2 regions of the Pseudomonas hefeiensis genome follow, and region 1 is predicted to be linked to the other one. Evidence: riboswitches for the same ligand, from Rfam matches in the RefSeq annotation. Region 1 holds a riboswitch; the other holds the start of a gene.

Region 1 (11,026 bases):
GTTTGCAAGGCGATGCCGGCCCGGTAGAATCGCCGGACTATCTCTTCGGGACCGAGACATGCCGTACCGCGTCTTATTCGGCAGTCTGTTGCTGCTGTTGTCTTTGAACTCAGCGGCAAAGGATCCCGCGCCGGCGATTTCCTACACCCGCGACATCCAGCCGATCTTCACGGAAAAATGCGTGGCCTGCCACGCGTGCTATGACGCTGCGTGCCAGCTGAACCTGGGCAGTGGCGAAGGCGCGTCCCGGGGCGCGAGCAAGCTGCCGGTCTATGACGGTGAGCGGCGCCTGGCTGCCGAGCCTACCCGCTTGTTCTATGACGCTTCCGGCCAGCGGGCCTGGCAGCGCAAAGGCTTCTATTCCGTGCTGGATGCTCAAGGCAGTCAGGCCGCGCTGATGGCGCAGATGCTCGAACTGGGGCACAACACAGCGTTGCAACCCAACGCCAAGCTGCCGCAAGACATCGTGCTGGGGCTTAACCGTGACAACAGTTGCCCGATGCCGGGGCAATTCGACGAGTACGCTGCCGCGCATCCCAGGGAAGGCATGCCCCTGGCTGTCACTGGCCTGACCGATCAGCAATATCAGACCTTGCAGCGCTGGCTCGCCGCCGGGGCTCCCATCGATCAGCAAGCGCTGGCGCCGAGCGCCGCCGAAGCCTTGCAGGTGGTGCAGTGGGAAAACCTGCTCAATGCCCCCGGCGCCCGGGAAAGCCTGGTGGGCCGTTGGTTATTCGAGCACTGGTTCCTGGCGCACATTTACTTCAAGGATGGCGAGCCGGGGCATTTCTTCCAGTGGGTACGTTCGCGCACGCCTACTGGCCAGCCAATCGACCTGATCAACACCCGCCGCCCGAACGATGATCCCGGCACCCGCATGTATTACCGGCTCTGGCCAGTGCAAGGGGTGATCGTGCATAAGACCCACATCACCTACGGGTTGAGCGCGGCGAAAATGGCGCGGATCAAGAGCCTGTTCTACAGCGGCAGGTGGCAGGTCACTGCGTTGCCGGGGTACGGGCCGGAGCGTCGGGCCAACCCGTTCACCACCTTCGAAGCGATCCCGGCCCAGGCTCGCTATCAGTTCATGCTCGATAACGCCGAGTATTTCGTGCGCACCTTTATCCGTGGCCCGGTTTGCCGGGGCCAGATCGCCACGGACGTGATTCGTGACAACTTCTGGGCGCTGTTCCAGGCACCCGAACATGACCTGTACATCACCGATCCGAATTACCGCGGCCAGGCCACGCCGTTGCTGGCGATGCCTGGGCAGAATGACGACGTGGGCAGCGTCCTGGGTCTGTGGCTGGACTATCGGGACAAGCGCAACGAGTACGAAGCCTTGCGTCGCGACAACTATGCCGACCTGCCTGCGCCCAGTTGGTCGACGCTGTGGGCCGGCAACGACAATGCCTTGCTGAGCATTTTCCGGCATTTCGACAGTGCTTCGGTCACCAAGGGCCTGATTGGCGAGGTGCCGCAGACGATGTGGCTGTTCGACTTTCCATTGCTGGAACGCACTTATTATCAGTTGGCGGTGAACTTCGACGTGTTCGGCAACGTGTCCCACCAGGCCCAGACCCGACTGTATTTCGACCTGATTCGCAACGGTGCGGAGCAGAACTTCCTGCGCCTGATGCCAGCCGACTCCCGTGAGGACTACCTCAACGATTGGTATCAGTCGGGTGGAAAATTCAAAATGTGGCTCGATTATGAGGCCATCGACGGCGACAAACCGACCGCTCTCAAGCTTGACGAAAGCGACCCCAAGCGCGATTTCGTCCGGCAATTACTGGTCCGTTACGGCGACTTGAACGCGCGGCCCGATCCGATCAACCGCTGTGATGGCGCCTATTGCTCGCGCCCGAACATCGACCCGGCCTTACAGAACGCCGAACAGGCCCTCAGTCGCCTGGCTTCCAGACCGGCGGCGGGCCTGAGCGTCATCAACCAGTTACCGGAAGCGACCATGCTGCGCATCGAAACCGCCGGCGGCCACCGTGAGGTCTACAGCCTGCTGCGCAACCGCGCCCACAGTAACGTGGCATTTTTGCTCGGCGAGGCGCTGCGATACCAACCGGGGCTGGACACCTTGACGGTCTATCCGGGCGTGCTGAGCAGCTACCCGAACTTCATCTTCAACATTCCCGTCGAGCAAGTGCCGGCCTTTGTCGACGCCATGGAACGCGCCCGGGACGGGCAGGCGTTCGAGCGGATTGTCGAGCGCTGGGGTGTCCGGCGCAGCCACCCGCAGTTCTGGCAGTACTTCCATGACCTGAGCCGCTATATGCAGGAGGTGGAGCCACTGGAAAGTGGCGTATTGGACATGAATCGCTATCAGAACCTCTGATCAGGATATCCGGGAGCTTTTCCGACAAAAATACTAGGACTTTGTCCGGCGCGATGATTGGCGTAAACTGCCGGCAAGCCTGCGAGGAATTTCCATGACCGCCATTACCATTACCGATGCCGCCCACGATTACCTGGCTGACCTGCTGTCCAAGCAGAACACTCCGGGTATCGGGATCCGCGTCTTCATCACCCAGCCCGGCACCCAGTACGCCGAAACCTGCATTGCCTACTGCAAGCCGGGGGAAGAGAAATCCGAAGACACCGCGTTGGGGCTCAAGAGCTTCACCGCTTACATCGACTCGTTCAGCGAAGCGTTTCTGGACGATGCGGTGGTTGATTACGCCACCGACCGCATGGGCGGCCAGTTGACCATCAAGGCGCCGAACGCCAAGGTGCCGATGGTCAATGCCGACAGCCCGGTCAACGAGCGCATCAATTATTACCTGCAAACCGAAATCAACCCGGGGCTGGCCAGCCACGGCGGCCAGGTTTCGCTGATCGATGTAGTGGAAGACGGCATCGCCGTGCTCCAGTTCGGCGGCGGCTGCCAGGGCTGCGGCCAGGCTGACGTGACCTTGAAGGAAGGCATCGAGCGCACCTTGCTCGAGCGTATCCCGGAGCTCAAGGGCGTGCGCGACGTGACCGACCACACGCAGAAAGAAAACGCCTACTACTGATAGGTGTTCGCTGCGAATACAAAAACGGCGCCCGTGAGCGCCGTTTTTTATGGGCGCGGATCCGACATCCTCGCAAGCTGACCCACCGCTATCGCGAGCAGGCTCGCTTGTATGTTTAGACTTGAAGGGGTGGGCGGGACTAAAAGCTCGATTCCGACTCTAGCCAGTACGGACCGTGGGAGACTTCTCGTCCCGCCCCTTCTACCCAAAGCGCCAATAAGGAATTCATCGGTAAAACCGACAATAGAGGCAAGCCAGCGCAAAGGTAGACCCCGACAAGCACCTAAACCCTAGCTCCGAGGATTCGCTATGACAATCCTTACCTCGCAGACGGTTGTTGGTATTGATATAGCCAAGGCCGAAGTTGTTGTTTATCGCTATGACCTGCAAACCACTGACACCATCAAGAATGACCGAACATCCCTCAAACGCTGGCTTAAAACGTTGCCCGCCCAAAGTGCTCTAGCCGTCGAAGCAACCAACATCTACCACCTGGACACCGTCGAGCTGGCTCATGCGATGGGGCATCAGGTCTATGTCGTGGATGCTTATCGGGTGAGCAATTATCGTCGCGGCATCGGCCAGCGGGCTAAGAACGATCCTTGTGATGCTCGTCTGCTGGCGCGGTATTTAACCAATGAACAGCACGAGTTGCGGCTCTGGAGCCCGCCACCGAAAGCCTACACGACGTTAAAAAGCCTGCTTCATAGGCGTGCGACGCTGGTCAAGAACCATACCGGCCTGATGTTGAGCTGGCACGATGAGCCTCTGTTAAAAAAAACGCTGGCCACTCAGCAAAAGGCGTTCGAACAGGCGATTCAGGCCATTCAGAAGTTGCTACGAAAAGTCAGCAAAGAAGCGGGAATTGAGGCGAATATCGGCCGCTGCAAAGCCATCGAGGGCGTTGGTGAACTGGTCGCTACTGGATTGGCGACGAGTTTCATGCGAGGTGATTTTGCGGACAGCGATGCATTTATCGCGTTTTTGGGGATGGACTTGAGGGTCGATGACTCCGGAAAAAAGAAGGGTCAACGGCACCTCACCAAGAAGGGCGATTCAGAGATACGCCGATTGGCTCATATCGCTGCAATGACAGCACGCCGCTCGCCTAGATGGAAGCCGTTCTACGAGTCATACCTGGCGAGAGGTTTCTCAAAAACCCAGGCATTGGTGGTGCTGGCCCGAAAGTTATGCCGGGTGGCATTTGCTTTGATGAAAAATCAGAGCGAGTACCAGCCGACACCTATGTTGCAGGGTTGCCCTGCAACATAGAATCTCCCACATTGGGTCCGCAGTGATGTTCGATTTTTTAATCGCCGCAAATCCCTGTGGGAGCGGGCTTGCTCGCGAAGGCTGCGCCACATTCAACATCATCAGCTATCTGACCCACTGCTATCGCGAGCAAGCTCGCTCTCAAAGTTGTGTTTTCAGGGTCTGTAGAGATGCGCATGCCCGGCGCGGTACAGTGACGACTCACTGAACACATCATTACCCAGCACGCGTCCCACCAGGATCAGTGCCGTGCGCCGAAAGCCCTTGGCCTGGACCTTTTCGGCGATATCAGCCAGCGTACCCACCACCCAATCCTGATCCGGCCATGTCGCCCGGTGAATCACCGCAATCGGGCAATCCGCGCCGTAGTGGGGCAGCAGTTCGCTGACGATTTTTTCCAGATGATTGACGCCCAAGTGAATCGCCATGCTCGCCCCGTGCTGCGCCAGGCTGCCGAGTTCTTCGCCGGCGGGCATCGCGGTTTTGTCCGCGTAGCGGGTGAGGATCAGGCTTTGGGAGACGTCTGGCAAGGTCAGTTCGGCGCCCAGCAGGGCGGCGCAGGCTGAGGTCGCGGTCACGCCGGGGATGATCTCGAACGGGATGTCCAGTTCCCGCAGGCAACGAATCTGCTCGCCGATGGCACCGTACAGGCTCGGGTCGCCGGAGTGTACCCGAGCCACGTCCTGGCCCTTGAAATGAGCGGCCTTGATCAACTCGATAATCTGCTCCAGGTGCAGCTCGGCGCTGTTGACCACCTGTTCGGCGCTGTGGCCTTCCAGCACGGCCATGGGCACCAGGGAGCCGGCGTAGATGATCACCGCGCAGCTGCGGATCAGTCGCTGGCCTTTGACAGTGATCAGTTCCGGGTCGCCAGGGCCGGCGCCAATGAAATAAACGGTCATGACCGATTCCTAAAAGGTGAGTGAGCGACGCTGAATGAAGATCGCTCATGATCGAGGGCGCGAATTATCGGGATTTAGGCCGTGACCGCCAATGCCAGCGTGACGCCGGGGCCTTTCTGGCGGGGAATCAGCAATGTTGCGGGCGTCGTGCCCAACCGGTCGGCCAGGGCCAGGGCGGCGCTTTCGGCGATGCCATAGCAACCGGTGCGCTCAAAAGCGATCTCGGAGCGGTGGCTGAGCCGCGCCTGGTAGCTGGACAATTGCCCGGCATTGAAACAGGTCAGCGGCAACTTCAGTTGCTCGGCCAGCTCCAGCAGACCCGGCTCGTCTTGCTTGAGGTCGATACTGGCCAAGGCTCCAACCCCAGAGAGCTCAATGCCGTGCGCCAGCAGCGTCTGATCAAGCATCGCCCGCAATGTGCTGGCCGGGCAGCCGCGCTGACAGCCCAGGCCGACCACCAGGATCGGCCCGGTGCTCATGCGTCGTGGTGAGCCTGGTTGCCGCGACGGAACAACCACGCGCTGACCAGACCCAGCGCTAGCCAGAACGCGACGTTGGTCACTTGCGAGGCGAGCTTGAACTGGCTTTCAAGTGCTTCGGGCGCCAGCATCGAGTGGACCTCAGGCTGCGGCGCGCCGATGACATGGGGCACCAGCAAGGTCGCCACGCCTAGCAGTTTGAGCAACCAATGCCTGCCGAAGACAATCAGGGCGATGCCCACCGCGGTGGACGCCGCCGTGCCGATCCACCACATCTGCCGCTGGGCCAGATCGGCCGCTGCCGTGCCAGGCAGCTCCGGTGGCAGGCCAAGGGTGGGCGCCAGGACGAAAGTGGCATAACCGGCCAGACCCCAGAGCAATCCCTGGGACGTGCGAGTCGGCGCACGCAAGGTGTACAAACCCGCCAACATCAGGGCGAAACCCACCGCGACCACCAGATTGCCGCCGGTGGTGGAGAGCAGTCGTTGCCAACCGTCTTGCGGCTCCCACGCTTCGGTGTCATGGGAATGAGCAGCCCCAGCGGTGTGTTCATGGAGCTCGGTAGCCGGGGCGCTTTCGTAGGTTTCGGCCTGCAGAATCAGCGGCGATACCCAGAAACTCTGGAGGAGGGTCAGCAGCAGGGCGGCCAGCAATCCGCTGAAACCGGCGGTTTGCGCGATACGCTTGATCATGTCGTCAGGTCTCAATGGCACGGGAATGCGGCGCTGTGGCGGGTGTCGTGGGCCGCGTTGTGCACCGCTTCGATATGGGAGAAACCGGCGAAATAGACCAGGCCCGCGCCGAGAATCGAGGCGAAAATCGCTGCGCTCAGGCGCTGGCTCAGGGTTGTGGAGCTGCTGGCGGTACGGGCGGTGCTGCTGATGGTCGACATGGCGCTTCCCTATGGTCTTGTCATCGGGTGAATCGAGCGCAATGAAACCCCGGGCGCAGGCCCGCCAAGGTTCGAACAGCGCCCGCCCACCGCGGGTTTGTTGATGCATGAGTCATGGGCCGGTCTCCGGGCTCGCGAGGGGCAGGGCTTGTACCTGGCCGGCAAGCGTCACCTTCCCATGCGCCCTTGTTGTAGCAGGGCATGCACAGTGGATCTGACGCTTCTCTCGCTTACCGTTGCGGGGGCAGCACCGGACTGACGTGGCCTGGCAAGCAAGCACACGATTCACCGGTTTCCCGTTTCACCCTGTGAAGGGCACCCGTAACTAGGCGCACAGGAGAGCATGGGCGGGGGCTGGGCGTCAATTGGCATGGGTTTACAGGCTGAAACCGAGTCGCATCTTTCGCGAGCAAGCCCGCTCCCACACTGGATCGTCACCAGGCCCAAAATTTGAAATCAATATAGATCCAGTGTGGGAGCGGGCTTGCTCGCGAAGGCGGTAGCATGTGCACCGCAGAGCTCTCTGGAGATTGACCCGCCCCCACACCCTGCGTAGCCTTGCGCCTTCGAGGTTCTTCGGCATTGGCCGAAGCTAAGAAGGGAACGCGGTCCAAGCCGCGGCTGCCCCCGCAACTGTGAACGGTGATGTTTCTGCAAGGCCACTGTGCATGCTCTTTTACCAAGGGTGCACGGGAAGGCGCAGCAACTGCCAGTCGACTGACTGGCCCACCGTCAGCCAGGAGACCTGCCTCGAAACAGATTCTCACTACAACCGGGCGGGGTGATCCGGTGGCGAAATCTTCCGCGTGCGCTCAAGCGTGCGGATTGTCGTCCCGTTTGCCCGCCACCTTGCCAAAGGGCATCCGATGAAAACACTGGCCAAACTCCCTGTCACCATCGTCACCGGTTTCCTCGGCTCGGGTAAAACCACCTTGCTGCGGCACATGCTCGACAACGCCCAGGGACGGCGCATCGCGGTGATCGTCAACGAGTTCGGTGAGCTGGGCATCGACGGCGAAATCCTCAAGCAGTGCTCGATCGGCTGCACCGAAGAAGAAGCCAGCGGTCGCGTCTATGAGCTGGCCAACGGTTGCCTGTGCTGCACCGTACAGGAAGAGTTTTTCCCGGTGATGCGCGAGTTGGTGGCGCGGCGCGGTGACCTCGATCACATCCTTATCGAAACCTCCGGCCTGGCGCTGCCCAAACCCCTGGTCCAGGCTTTCCAGTGGCCGGAAATCCGTAGCGCTTGCACCGTCGATGCGGTGATCACTGTGGTCGACAGCCCGGCCGTGGCCGCCGGCACGTTCGCCGCGTTCCCCGACCAGGTCGATGCCCAGCGCAAACTTGACCCCAACCTGGACCACGAATCACCGCTGCACGAGCTGTTCGCCGACCAACTGGCGAGCGCCGACCTGGTGATCCTCAACAAAGCCGACCTGATCAGTCCTGAAGACCTGGCCAAGGTGCGCCTGGAAGTGGCCGAAGAGCTGCCGCCGGCGGTCAAGGTCATCGAAGCCAGCAGCGGCCGCCTGCCTTTGGACGTGTTGATCGGCCTGGGCGCCGGCTCCGAGGAACACATCGACAGCCGTCACAGCCATCACGACCATCACCATGACGGCGACGATGACGACCATGATCATGACGCGTTCGACTCCATTTCCATCGAACTGCCCCAGGCCGACGAAAGCCTGCTGCTGGACGCACTGACCCAATTGGTGGTGCAGCACGGCGTGCTGCGGGTCAAGGGGTTCGCGGCGATTCCTGGCAAGCCAATGCGTTTGCTGATCCAGGGCGTGGGCACGCGCTTCGACAAACATTTCGACCGTCAGTGGGGCGCCGATGAAGCGCGGGTCACCCGTCTGGTGTTGATCGGCCAGGCGCTGGATGCCGGGTTGCTCGAAGCGCAGTTGCGCGCAGCCCTCAGCGTCTAAGCCATGCACCTGCTCAGGACCCAGCCCGGCGGTTTCGTGTCGGACGACAACATTGCCGATCTCGGACAAACCCCCGCCGAGCTGGTGATCCTGTGCAGCGGTGACTCCAGCCTGGCGCTGCTGGCCGAAGCGGCGCGGCAGTTGCCAGACGACTATCCGCAGTTTCGCCTCGCCAACCCGATGCAGGTGCAAAACCACGCCTCGGTGGATCTGTATTTCGACGACGTGTTGCGTCACGCCAAGGTCATCCTGCTTTCCCTGCATGGTGGCATCGGTTATTGGCGCTACGGCATTGAACGCCTTATGGAACTGGCCGGGCGCGGGGTGAAGCTGATCCTGGTGCCGGGGGACGATCGGCCGGACCCGGAACTCAGCGATTTGAGCAACGTACCCCATGAGGATCGGGACCGGCTCTGGCAGTTCCTGCGCCAAGGCGGGTTGGGCAATGCCCTGGATCTGTTCCATAACCTGGCCAGCCAATGGTTCGGTCGCGACTATCCTTGGGGCGAACCCCAACCCCTGCCGCGCACGGCGATCTACCATCCGGAAAGAACCAACGCCACCCTGGGCGATTGGCATAGCGACTGGCAGGTCGGGCAGCCGGTGGCGGCGGTGCTGTTTTATCGCTCCCACCTGCAAGCGGCGAACACGGCATTCATCGACGTGTTTTGCCAGCGCCTGCAAGCGGCGGGGCTCAATCCCTTGCCAATTGCCGTGGCGAGCCTCAAGGAGCCCGGTTGCCTGGCCTTGGTTGAAGACTGGCTGGATGAGGTGGCGGCAGGGGTGATCCTCAACACCACCGGCTTCGCCCAATCGAGCCCCGAAGCGCCACATTTGCGACCGTTTCGCCGCAACGTCCCGGTGATCCAGGCGATCTGCGCCCAGGACAACGAGCCGGGCTGGCGCGCCAGTGAGCAGGGCCTGGGCCCGCGGGATCTGGCGATGCACATTGCCCTGCCGGAACTGGACGGGCGGATCATCAGTCGCCCCATCAGTTTCAAGGACCTGGCCTGGCGCAGCGAGCGCAGCCAGAGCGATGTGGTCTGCTACCGCGCCGTGCCCGAACGCATGGATTTTGTCGCTGAGCTGGCGTGGCGCTGGACGAACCTGGCGTGCCTGCCCAATTCGCAAAAGCGCGTGGCGCTGATCCTCGCCAACTACCCGACCCGGGATGGGCGCATCGGTAACGGCGTCGGCCTGGACACCCCCGCGGCGGCGGTGAATATCCTGCGGGCCTTGCAGGCCGAGGGCTATCCGCTGCCGACCGAACTGCCTGCGAGCGGCACCGCTTTGATCCAGCAGCTACTCGGCGGTGTGAGCAACGACCTGGACAGTCTCGACCTGCGGCCCTGTCATCAGAGCCTGGCACTGGAGGCTTACCGGGCCATGTTCGACGCATTGCCCGAGGCCAATCGCCAGGCGGTGCTGGAGCGTTGGGGCTCACCCGAACAGGATCCGATGTTCCGCGATGGCCGACTGATGATCGCGGGTGTGCGCCTGGGCCTGACGTTCGTCGGCATCCAGCCGGCCCGAGGCTATCAGGTCGATCCGAGCGCCGTGTACCACGACCCGGACCTGGTGCCGCCCCACGGCTACCTGGCGTTTTATTTCTGGCTGCGTAACACCTACGGCGTCCACGCGCTGATTCATGTCGGCAAGCACGGCAACCTCGAATGGCTGCCGGGCAAGGGCGTCGGGCTGTCGGAAAGCTGCTGGCCGGATGCGCTGCTGGGACCGTTGCCGAACATTTATCCGTTCATCGTCAATGACCCGGGCGAGGGCGCCCAGGCCAAGCGACGCACCCAGGCCGTGATCATCGATCACTTGATGCCGCCGCTGACCCGGGCCGAAACCTATGGGCCGCTGCGTAACCTCGAGCTGTTGGCTGACGAATACTACGAAGCGCAACTGCTCGACCCACGCCGCGCCCGGGAACTGCAGCGAGACATTCTGAATCTGGTGCGCGAAACCCACATCGACCGCGAGTTGCAACTGGACGGCGATGCTGACGTGGCAATCTGGCTGCCACGCCTGGACACCTACTTGTGCGATCTGAAGGAGTCGCAGATCCGCGACGGCCTGCACATTTTTGGCGAGTCGCCCACGCAACGTTTGCGCATCGACACCTTGCTGGCGTTGCTGCGCATTCCCCGGGGTGATGGCAAGGGCGCGCAGTCGAGTTTGCTGCGGGCGCTGGCCAAGGCCTTCGCGCTGGGTTTCGATCCGCTCGATTGTGCGCTGGCCGAACCCTGGACCGGCGCTTGTCCCGAAGCCTTGCGTCGGATCAGCAACGAACCTTGGCGTACCGCTGGCGATACTCGTGAACGTCTGGAATTGTTCGCCGGGCAATTGATCGAGCAGGCCCTGGAAGGCGTGGTCGCGCAACTTGAGGCGCCGGGTTGGGAGACGGTGAACAGCATTATCGAAAACCTGCGCGGCGTCGTGGCTCCGCGTCTGGACGCCTGCGGCCCGGCGGAAATGCGTGGCTTGCTCGATGCCTTGGGCGGACGTTTCGTGCCGG
Region 2 (11,026 bases), 690 kb from region 1:
CGCGCCAGCGACCGGGGGTACGGTCAAGCTCGACAGCCTGTCCAAGGCTTATTGGCAGAAAGCCTATCTAAGTGCCAAGCGTGTGTTGCAACCGGCACATCTGGCGCGTAATCCCTGACCTGGGGTACTCAGCTCAGTGCCAATGGGTGGCGAGGGTTGTGTGGGAGCAAAACTTGCTCCCACACAGAGGGGGTAAACCCCTTGCCACTAGGGTGTATTGGCATTATTTAGTTGAAACCCGCCAAATCTTGTTCCCCACATCATCAGCCACCAACAGCCCGCCCTGCTTGTCGATTACCACACCCACTGGCCGGCCCTGGGCTTTTTCATCTGCATTCAGGAAACCGGTCAGCACATCCAACGGTTGCCCCACCGGCTTGCCGGCGTTGAACGGTACGAAAATCACTTTATAGCCGCTGTGGGGCTTACGGTTCCATGAGCCGTGCTGGCCGATGAAAGCGCCTTCAGTAAACGGCGCGGGCAAGGTGCTACCTTCGGCGAACGCCAGGCCCAGTGACGCGGTATGGGGGCCGACGGCGTAATCCGGGGCGATGGCCTTGGCCACCAGTTCCGGCTTTTGTGGCTCGACCCGCTTATCGACGTTCTGCCCGTAATAGCTGTAGGGCCAGCCATAGAAGCCGCCGTCCTTGACTGAGGTGATGTAGTCCGGGACCAGGTCGCTGCCGATCTCATCACGCTCATTCACTGCGGTCCATAGCGCGCCGCTGCGCGGCTCCCAGGCCAGGCCGTTGGGGTTGCGCAAGCCCGAGGCGAAGATGCGGTGATTGCCGCTGGCGCGGTCCACTTCCCAGATGGCCGCGCGGCCTTCTTCGGCCTCCATGCCGTTTTCCCCGACATTGCTGTTGGAGCCGGTAGTGACGTACAGCTTGCTGCCGTCCTGGCTGGCGATCACGTTTTTGGTCCAGTGGTGGTTGAGCGTGCCGCCCGGCAGGTCGACGACCTTGGTCGGCTGCGCCTTGATTTGCGTATCGCCCTCGTTATAGGGGAAACGAATCAGTCGGTCGGTGTCGGCCACGTACAGATCATTGCCGACCAGCGTCATACCGAACGGTGAGTTGAGGTTCTCCAGAAAGACCGTACGGGTTTCGGCGATGCCGTCGTGATTGGCATCACGCAACAGGGTAATGCGATTGGGGCTGGGCACCCCCGCACCGGCGCGGCCCATGACTTTCTCCATGACCCAGCCACGGATGCCCTTGGAATCGTCCGGCTTGGGCGGGGCATTTGTTTCCGCTACCAGCACGTCACCGTTGGGTAGCACGTAGAGCCAGCGTGGATGATCCAGCCCTTCGGCGAATGCGCCCACTTGCAGTCCCTGGGCCGGGGTGGGTTTGGCGCCATCCGGCCAGCCGACAGCTTCAGCAATGTTGACGGTGGGGATCAGGGTCTTGTTCGGTTCCGGCAGTTTTGGCGAGGGGCCAGTGCCGTCGGAAACCTGCAGCGTGGAGGACTCGCCGCAAGCAACAAGCCCTGCGGCCAATGCGACGATCAGAAGGTGTGGTGGCTTGAGCATGCGGGCTTCCCTATGAGTGCATGGTAGTTACTCATAGAGAAGCTTAGACCCGCGATGGTTCAACCGGTCAGCCGTGGGCCTGCTTGAACAGCACGGCGATGCCCGGATGATAGTGCCCGGCCTCATTGCGCAACTTGCGATAGGCATAGGGGAAGTACCAGGCCACTGCGCAGGTATTTTCCTTCTGCAGTTCGTCGATCATGTCCTGCAACTCTTCCGGCGTGGCGCTCTGCTGGGCTTTTTGCGGTGCTACAAACAGGCAGCCTAATCTCAGGTCACTGGAATAGCTGATACGTTTGGCGTCGCTGGTAACGTCGAGCAGCGGCTGGTTGAGGTTGAGACTCTTGACCTTCGGCCAGCGTTGAGTGGCCTGGATGAAGGCGCGCTCCTCGGTGCCGGCGATGAACAGATCGGCGCTGACGTTGCGCTCGCCTTCTTCATTCTGCTTGCGGGTGGGGGTGTTCTGCAGCGTGACCATCTCGGCCATCCAGGCTGCGGCCGACAGCAAGCCAAGATTGGCTTTTTCATCGAACCAGTAAGGTGTGTCGTTATCGCCGCGCACGGCGTTGTAACGGTCGATACAGTCAAACCAGCGTTCCAGCACCGGGCGCAGGAATTCCAGTTTTGGATTGCTGATGATCATGCCTTGCATGCTTTTGCCCTCTTGTTCTTGTGATATCGGGTCGTGATGCCTATTTGATATCACTTGCCGCAGCATGGCACAAGATTGGCGTCATTTTATTGATGGGGGCCAATATCCGCTGTTGAACCTGTGGCGGCTTTAATTGACGCTCCACCCCCAACCCTCTAACCTTCGCGGCTTGTTTCAGGTGCTCTGTGGCCGGGCGATCGTTGGGTCGACAGAGTGAAACAGGGAAGCCGGTGAGTGCATACGAACCCGGCGCTGCCCCCGCAACGGTAAATGAGTCAACGCTGTGCTAAAGCCACTGTGTCCGTATGACATGGGAAGGCGCGCAGCCCGGCATCACGCCGCTCATGAGCCCGGAGACCGGCCTGATTCATCCAACGGCATCACGGTGGGCGATGCCAGGCTTGTTGCCGTCTTTTTTGTGCCCGCCCGCCGTTATCCAATCCCAACGGAGAGCTCCCATGACCGACACCCCCGATCGCGACGAACGCCACCTGGCGCGGATGCTGCGCAAGAAAGCCGTGATCGACGAGCGCATCGCCAATTCGCCGAATGAATGCGGCCTGCTGCTGGTGCTGACCGGCAACGGCAAGGGCAAGAGCAGTTCTGCGTTCGGCATGCTGGCCCGGTCCATGGGGCACGGCATGCAATGCGGCGTGGTGCAGTTCATCAAGGGGCGTAACAGCACCGGTGAAGAGCTGTTTTTCCGCCGCTTCCCGGAGCAGGTGCGCTTTCATGTCATGGGCGAAGGTTTCACTTGGGAAACCCAGGATCGCCAGCGTGACATCGCCGCCGCTGAAGCGGCTTGGGCGGTCTCGCGTCAATTGCTGAGCGACCCGTCCATTGGCCTGGTGGTGCTCGATGAACTCAATATTGCCCTCAAACACGGTTACCTTGATCTGGACCAGGTGTTGAGCGACTTGCAGGCCCGCCCGCCGATGCAGCATGTGGTGGTGACCGGTCGTGGCGCCAAGCCGGAACTGATTGAGCTGGCCGACACCGTCACCGAAATGGGCATGATCAAGCACGCGTTCCAAGCGGGTATCAAGGCGCAGAAGGGCGTCGAACTGTGAGTGATGTTCCCTTGACGAGTCGTCACTGCCCGGCAGTGCTGATCGCCGCCCCAGCTTCTGGGCAAGGCAAAACCACGGTCACCGCTGCCCTGGCCCGCTTGCATCGCAATCAGGGGCGCAGGGTGCGGGTCTTCAAGTGCGGGCCTGATTTCCTCGACCCGATGATCCTGGAGCGGGCCAGTGGCGCGCCGGTCTACCAACTGGACATGTGGATGGTCGGCGAGCAGGAGAGTCGTCGATTGTTGTGGGAAGCCGCCGCCGAAGCCGACTTGATTCTGATCGAAGGGGTGATGGGGTTGTTCGATGGCACGCCATCGAGCGCCGATCTGGCACGGCATTTCGGTGTGCCGGTGCTGGCGGTGATCGATGGCACGGCCATGGCCCAGACCTTCGGCGCCCTGGCCCTGGGCCTGGCGCGGTATCAGCCGGACTTGCCCTTCGCTGGAGTGCTGGCCAATCGGGTCGGCACCTTGCGTCATGCGCAGTTGCTCGAAGGCAGTCTGACCGAAGGCCTGCGCTGGTACGGCGCCTTGTCACGGGAAACCGGCATCGAGCTGCCAAGCCGTCACCTTGGGTTGGTCCAGGCCAGTGAATTGAATGATCTGGACCTGCGCCTCGACGCCGCCGCCGATGCCCTGGCTGGCAGTTGTGAAGTGGCGTTGCCGCCAGCCGTGGAGTTCGCCGCGCCACAGGTGATTGCCGCGCAGCCGTGGCTGGAAGGTGTGCGCATCGCCGTGGCCCGGGACGAAGCGTTCGCCTTCACCTATGGCGCGAGCCTCGATTTGTTGCGAGCCATGGGCGCGCAACTGAGCTTCTTTTCACCTATTCATGACACCGAACTGCCGGAGGCGGACAGTCTGTATCTGCCCGGTGGCTATCCGGAATTGCACCATGTGGCGCTGGCGCAAAATGCGTCGATGCTGGCGGCGATCCGCGGGCACCATCAAGCTGGCAAGCCCTTGCTCGCTGAATGCGGCGGCATGCTTTATCTGTTGGACTCGTTGACGGATGTGGATGGCACCCGTGCCGAACTGCTTGGGTTGCTGGCCGGTGATGCGCAGATGCAAAAGCGTCTGGCGGCCCTGGCACTGCAATCGGTGGAGTTGCCGGAGGGCACTTTGCGCGGGCATACCTATCATCATTCCCTGACCAGTACCGGGCTGGAACCGATTGCCCGAGGCCATAGCCCCAATGGCGGGCGAGGGGCAGAGGCGGTTTTCCGGCAGGGCCGGATGACGGCTTCCTATGTGCATTTTTTATTTTCCGTCGAATCCGAGGGCGATTGCTGCGCTGTTTGCGCCTGATCTTCAGGCCGCTATCACGAGCAGGCTCGCTCCCACATTTGATCACCTGACCCCTGTGGGAGCGAGCCTGCTCGCGAAGCGGTCATGACAGACAACGCCTTTCCCCTGGCCGAACGCGACGCCATCTACCGGGCCATCGCCGAGCGCCGCGACATGCGCCACTTCACCGGCGGCACCGTTGAGCCAGCATTGCTGCGCCGCCTGCTGGAAGCCGCCCATCAAGCCCCCAGCGTGGGACTGATGCAGCCGTGGCGGTTCATTCGCATCAGCGACCGCGCCTTGCGTGGGCAAATCCGTCAACTGGTGGAGCAGGAGCGCGTCCGCACCGCCGAGGCCCTGGGCGAGCGCAGCGATGAATTCATGAAGCTCAAGGTTGAAGGCCTCAACGATTGCGCCGAAGTGCTGGTGGCGGCGTTGATGGATGATCGCGAGCGCCATATTTTTGGTCGACGAACCCTGCCGGAAATGGACCTGGCCTCGCTGTCCTGCGCGATCCAGAATCTGTGGCTGGCCTCTCGCGCCGAAGGATTGGGGATGGGCTGGGTTTCTCTGTTCGAGCCCCAGGCCCTGGCCGAGTTATTGGGCCTGCCCGCCGGTGCCAAGCCGCTGGCAATCTTGTGTCTGGGACCGGTCGAGGTTTTTTACCCGGCGCCGATGCTCGCCCTGGAAGGCTGGGCGCAGCCGCGTGCGCTGGATGAATTGCTCTACGAAAACCATTGGGGAGTGAGCCCATGAGTGTGGCGTTGCTCAGTGCCGCCGCAGTGGCGCTGGATGCGCTGTTGGGCGAACCCCGACGCTGGCATCCGCTGGTCGCCTTTGGTCGCTTTGCCGATCGTATCGAGCAGCGCTTCAACTCCGGCGGGCGTGGCTGGCGCAGCCATGGCGTGACGGCGTGGATCATCGCCGTGGTGCCGTTGACCCTGCTCGCGACGGCACTGTCCTGGGCACCGTTGGTGGGTTGGCTGGTGGACATCCTGGCGCTGTACCTTGCCCTTGGCCTGCGCAGTCTCGGGGAACATGTCGAGCCGGTGGCCCGGGCTCTGCGCGGTGGGGATCTGGACGAAGCGCGTCGGCGGGTCGGCTACCTGGTCAGTCGCGAAACCGCCGACCTGGATGAGACTGCCGTCGCACGTGCCGCCACGGAGTCGGTGCTGGAGAACGGCAGCGACGCGGTGTTCGCCGCGCTGTTCTGGTTCGCCGTCGCTGGCGCGCCCGGTGTGGTGTTGTACCGCCTGAGCAATACCCTCGACGCCATGTGGGGCTATCGCAACGAGCGCTTTGAGCGCTTCGGCTGGGCGGCGGCCAAGATTGATGATGGGCTCAACTATATTCCGGCGCGCCTGGTGGCGCTGACTTACGCCGTGCTTGGAAAAACCCGCCTGGCGCTCAAGTGTTGGCGCACCCAGGGCCCGACTTGGGACAGTCCCAATGCCGGGCCCGTGATGGCCGCCGGCGCCGGTGCCCTGGGGGTCGAGCTGGGTGGCGCGGCGGTGTATCACGGCCAACTGCACCAGCGTCCGCCCCTGGGCGAGGGCGAGCCAGCGAGCGCCGACGCCATTGATCGCGGCTGGCAACTGGTCCAGCGCGGCGTATGGTTGTGGTTGCTGATTCTCTGCCTGGGAGCTGAGTTTTATGCTTGAGCACGGTGGGCGGTTGCGCAACGCGGCCCGGCAATACGGGATTACCGAGGCGCACTGGCTCGACTTGTCCAGTGGCCTGGCGCCCTGGCCGTTCAACGTACCGGTGATCGCACCGCGGGCCTGGGCACGCCTGCCCGAGACCGATGACGGATTGGAACAGGCCGCCTGCGATTATTACGGCGCCATGCATGTGCTGCCGGTGGCAGGTTCGCAGATGGCCATCCAACTGTTGCCGCGCCTGCGCCGTGCCGGCAAGGTCGGCGTCCTTTCGCCTTGCTACGCCGAACACGCCGAAGCCTGGCGTCGCAGTGGCTACATCGTGCGCGAAGTACTGGAGCCGGAAGTGGACTTCTTCCTCGACAGTCTCGACGTGCTGGTGGTGGTCAACCCGAACAATCCCACGGGCTTGCAGTTGAGCCCCGAGCGCCTGCTGGACTGGCATGCCCGACTGGCCCAGCGCGGTGGTTGGCTGGTGGTGGATGAAGCGTTCATGGATGTCACGCCGCAACTGAGTCTGGCCGCCCATACCCATCAGGTCGGGCTGATTGTGTTGCGTTCGTTTGGCAAGTTTTTTGGCCTGGCCGGGGTGCGCCTGGGGTTTGTATTGGCCGAGCGCCGCTTGCTCAAGTTGCTTGCCGAACAAGTCGGGCCGTGGGCCGTCAGCGGGCCGACCCGGGTGGTGGGTCAGGCGTGCCTGCTGGACACCGACGCCCACGCCCGCCAGCGCCAACGCTGCGAAGACACCAGTCAGCGCCTGGCGCTGACGCTCGAACGCCACGGCTTCAAGCCTCAAGGCGGCTGCGGGTTGTTTCAATGGCTGGTCACTGAACACGCCCAGGCACTTTACGATTTCATGGCCCAGCGCGGCATTCTCCTGCGGTTGTTTACCCACAACAGCAGCCTGCGCTTCGGGTTGCCGGCCGATGACGGTGAATTCCTGCGCCTCGAACAGGCTTTCGAGGCTTACGCCAAGGACATCCAATGACCACTGTAATGGTGCAGGGCACCACGTCCGATGCCGGCAAAAGCACTCTCGTCACGGCGTTGTGCCGCTGGGTCAGGCGTCAGGGGGTGAGCGTGGTGCCGTTCAAGCCACAGAACATGGCGCTCAACAGCGCGGTAACGGCCGATGGCGGCGAAATCGGCCGTGCCCAGGCCGTGCAGGCCCAGGCGGCTGGTCTCCAACCGCATACCGACATGAACCCGGTGCTGCTCAAGCCCAACAGCGACACCGGCGCCCAAGTCATTATCCATGGCCGCGCCGTCACCACCATGAACGCCGTGGCCTATCACGATTACAAAGCCATCGCGATGCAAGCGGTGCTGGCTTCCCATACACGCCTGAGCGCGGCGTATCCGGTGGTGATGGTGGAGGGTGCGGGTTCTCCGGCGGAGATCAATCTGCGCGCCGGTGACATTGCCAACATGGGCTTTGCCGAAGCGGTGGACTGCCCGGTGCTGCTGATTGCCGATATCAATCGCGGCGGCGTATTCGCCCATCTGGTGGGCACCCTGGAGCTGCTTTCGCCCAGCGAACAGGCGCGGGTCAAGGGCTTCATCATCAACCGTTTTCGCGGCGATATCGCCTTGCTGCAACCGGGCCTGGACTGGCTTGAGGCGCGCACCGGCAAACCGGTGGTTGGCGTGTTGCCGTACGTGATGGACCTGCACCTGGAGGCCGAGGACGGCCTCGATCAACGGCAGGCCGACAAGGCCGAACAGGTGCTCAAAGTAGTGGTGCCAGTATTGCCGCGCATCAGCAACCACACCGATTTCGATCCGCTGCGCCTGCATCCACAGGTCGATCTGCAATTCATCGGCCCAGGCCAGCCCATTCCAGCGGCTGACTTGATCATCCTGCCGGGTTCAAAGAGCGTGCGTAGCGACCTGGCCTACCTGCGCGCCAACGGTTGGGAGACGGCCATCCATCGTCACCTGCGTTATGGGGGCAAGCTGCTGGGCATCTGCGGCGGTTTGCAGATGCTCGGCCAGCAGGTCCACGACCCGTTGGGGCTTGAAGGTGCGGCCGGTTCCAGTGTCGGGCTGGGCCTCCTGGATTTCGAAACGACTCTGGAACACGAGAAGCAGTTGCGCAATGTGCGCGGGCGACTGGTTCTGGAAGAGGCCGAGGTCAGCGGGTATGAGATCCATGCCGGTGTGACCGCAGGCCCCGCATTGGAAAACCCGGCGGTGCAGTTGGATGACGGTCGTTGTGATGGCGCCCTGAGCCTGGATGGGCAGATTTTTGGCACCTATCTGCATGGGCTGTTCGAGTCACCGGCGGCCAGCAGCGCCTTGTTGCGTTGGGCCGGGTTGCAGGATGTGCAAACGGTGGACTACCACGGGTTGCGCGAGCGGGACATCGAGCGGTTGGCGGATCTGGTGGAGCGGCATTTGGATACCGGGTTGCTGCGTGAGCTTTGTGGAATTTGAGATGCCTGTACCGGCCCCTTCGCGAGCAAGCCCGCTCCCACAGGGAATTTGCGTACACAGCAGATTTAGTGTGGGCTCTGTGGGATTTAGGGTGGCTGGGCTGGCCTCATCGCGAGCAGGCTCGCTCCCACGTTGGATCTCTGATGACCACAGAGTTCATGCACACCATAACGCCCCCTGTGGGAGCGGGCTTGCTCGCGAAGAGGCCAGTCGCCACACCGCCAAATAAAAGGTAACAACCCATGCTGCAACTGATCCTCGGCGGCGCCCGCTCCGGCAAGAGTCGCCTGGCTGAAAAACTCGCCACAGACACCCGGTTGCCCGTCACCTACATCGCCACCAGCCAACCCCTGGATGGCGAGATGAACGAACGGGTCGCCCAACACCGGGCTCGCCGTCCGGCCGAATGGGCGCTGGTGGAGGAGCCGTTGGCCCTGGCGCGGGTGCTACGCGATAACGCAGGTTCAGGGCAATGCCTGTTGGTGGATTGCCTGACGTTGTGGCTGACCAATCTGCTGATGCTCGACAACCCCGAGCAGCTGAACGCCGAGCGTGACGCCCTGCTGGAGTGCGTTGGCGCGCTGCCGGGCGAAATCATTTTTGTCAGCAACGAGACCGGGATGGGTGTCGTGCCGCTGGGCGAGTTGACTCGCCGTTATGTCGATGAAGCCGGTTGGCTGCATCAAGCTTTGGCCGAACGTTGCCAGCGCGTCGTACTGACCGTTGCCGGCCTGCCCCTGACTCTCAAAGGTACTGCGTTATGAATCATCGCTGGTGGCTAGACCCGTGCAAGCCCCTCGACACCCAGGTCCTGGACCAGGCCGCGGCCCGTCAGCAACAGCTGACCAAACCGGCCGGCTCGCTGGGGCAGCTCGAAGCAGTGGCAGTGCAACTGGCGGGCCTGCAAGGGCAGGTCAAACCGAGCCTGGATCAACTGTGGATCGCGATCTTTGCCGGTGATCATGGTGTGGTGGCCGAAGGCGTATCGGCCTATCCCCAGGAAGTCACCGGGCAGATGCTCCTCAACTTCGTCAGCGGCGGCGCGGCGATCAGTGTATTGGCGCGGCAACTGGGCGCTTCGCTGGAAGTGGTGGATCTGGGCACCGTGACCACCGTTCTGGACCTGCCGGGTGTGCGGCATCTGAATGTGGGGCCGGGCACCGCGAATTTCGTGCAGGGGCCGGCGATGACCGTGCCCCAAGGCGAGCAGGCATTGCTGGCCGGACGTGACAGTGTGTTGCGTGCCGTCGGCTCCGGAACGCAGCTGTTCATCGGCGGCGAAATGGGCATCGGCAACACCACGGCGGCCAGTGCCCTGGCCTGTGCCTTGCTTGACTGCCCGGTGACTCATCTGGTCGGGCCCGGCACTGGGCTGGACGCCGCGGGTGTCAGGCGCAAGACCCAAGTCATTGAGCGTGCCCTGGCGTTGCACGGCGCGCAGCGCAACGATCCACTGCAAACCCTGTTCAACCTGGGCGGGTTTGAAATCGCAGCGCTGGCTGGTGCGTATCTGACCTGCGCCCAGCAAGGCGTTGCGGTGCTGGTGGATGGTTTCATCTGCAGCGTCGCGGCACTGGTGGCGGTGCGCCTCAATCCTGCATGCAGACAATGGTTGTTGTTCGGCCATCGCGGTGCCGAGCCAGGGCATCAGCACGTTCTGGAAACCCTTGGCGCTGAGCCGCTCCTCGACCTGGGCCTGCGCCTGGGCGAGGGCAGTGGTGCGGCGTTGGCGGTGCCGCTGTTGCGCCTGGCGTGTGATCTTCACGGGCAGATGGCGACGTTTGCCGAAGCGGCCGTGGCGGATCGTCCAGCATGACTTTGCACCTGGACCTGCTGCGCCACGGCGAGACCGAGCTGGGTGGCGGGCTGCGTGGCAGCCTCGACGATGCCTTGACGGACAGGGGCTGGGAGCAGATGCGCGAGGCTGTCGTGGCGGGCGGTCCATGGGATCGGCTGGTCAGTTCACCGTTGCAGCGTTGCGCCCTTTTCACTGAGCAACTCGGCGCCCAACTCGGCCTGCCGGTGCATCTGGAAAAGGATCTGCAGGAACTGCATTTCGGTGCCTGGGAAGGCTGCAGCGCAGCGGCGTTGATGGACACCGACGCCGAGGCGCTGGGCCGCTTTTGGGCCGATCCCTACGCATTCACTCCACCGGATGGCGAGCCGGTGCTGGAGTTTTCAAAGCGAGTCCTGGCGGCGGTTGAACGCCTGAGGACCGCGTATGCAGGGCAGCGCGTGTTGCTGGTCAGCCATGGCGGGGTGATGCGATTGTTGCTGGCGCGAGCCCGTGGTCTGCCTCGGGAGCAGTTGCTCAATGTCGAAGTGGCTCATGGCGCGCGGTTTTCTCTTCGGGTGGCGCCTGGTTTGGTCTTGAAGGAAGAGGGCTGAAGATG

Evidence for each region. Region 1 has a riboswitch for cobalamin ahead of PSH57_RS10345 (CbtB domain-containing protein). Riboswitches for the same ligand answer to the same signal wherever they lie in the genome.
Region 2: it holds a riboswitch for cobalamin, as region 1 does, so the genes downstream of both, cobO (cob(I)yrinic acid a,c-diamide adenosyltransferase) here and PSH57_RS10345 (CbtB domain-containing protein) in region 1, are expected to answer to the same signal.

Annotation. Positions count from the first base shown of each region.
Region 1 covers NZ_CP117449.1:2,316,190-2,327,215, forward strand. The annotation lists gene PSH57_RS10315 (fatty acid cis/trans isomerase) at 59-2,350, shown strand; gene nfuA (Fe-S biogenesis protein NfuA) at 2,445-3,029, shown strand; gene PSH57_RS10325 (IS110 family transposase) at 3,339-4,301, shown strand; gene cobM (precorrin-4 C(11)-methyltransferase) at 4,457-5,203, opposite strand; gene PSH57_RS10335 (cobalamin biosynthesis protein) at 5,278-5,682, opposite strand; gene PSH57_RS10340 (CbtA family protein) at 5,679-6,374, opposite strand; gene PSH57_RS10345 (CbtB domain-containing protein) at 6,386-6,574, opposite strand; cobalamin riboswitch at 6,675-6,912, opposite strand; cobalamin riboswitch at 7,127-7,341, shown strand; gene cobW (cobalamin biosynthesis protein CobW) at 7,441-8,505, shown strand; gene cobN (cobaltochelatase subunit CobN) at 8,509-11,026, shown strand, end outside.
Region 2 covers NZ_CP117449.1:1,623,220-1,634,245, forward strand. The annotation lists gene PSH57_RS07040 (C40 family peptidase) at 1-118, shown strand, start outside; gene PSH57_RS07045 (PQQ-dependent sugar dehydrogenase) at 224-1,534, opposite strand; gene PSH57_RS07050 (hypothetical protein) at 1,602-2,186, opposite strand; cobalamin riboswitch at 2,346-2,566, shown strand; gene cobO (cob(I)yrinic acid a,c-diamide adenosyltransferase) at 2,645-3,256, shown strand; partial or broken gene PSH57_RS07060 (cobyrinate a,c-diamide synthase) at 3,268-4,648, shown strand; gene bluB (5,6-dimethylbenzimidazole synthase) at 4,645-5,295, shown strand; gene cbiB (adenosylcobinamide-phosphate synthase CbiB) at 5,292-6,200, shown strand; gene cobD (threonine-phosphate decarboxylase CobD) at 6,193-7,185, shown strand; gene PSH57_RS07080 (cobyric acid synthase) at 7,182-8,633, shown strand; gene cobU (bifunctional adenosylcobinamide kinase/adenosylcobinamide-phosphate guanylyltransferase) at 8,876-9,397, shown strand; gene cobT (nicotinate-nucleotide--dimethylbenzimidazole phosphoribosyltransferase) at 9,394-10,449, shown strand; gene cobC (alpha-ribazole phosphatase family protein) at 10,446-11,021, shown strand; gene PSH57_RS07100 (adenosylcobinamide-GDP ribazoletransferase) at 11,024-11,026, shown strand, end outside.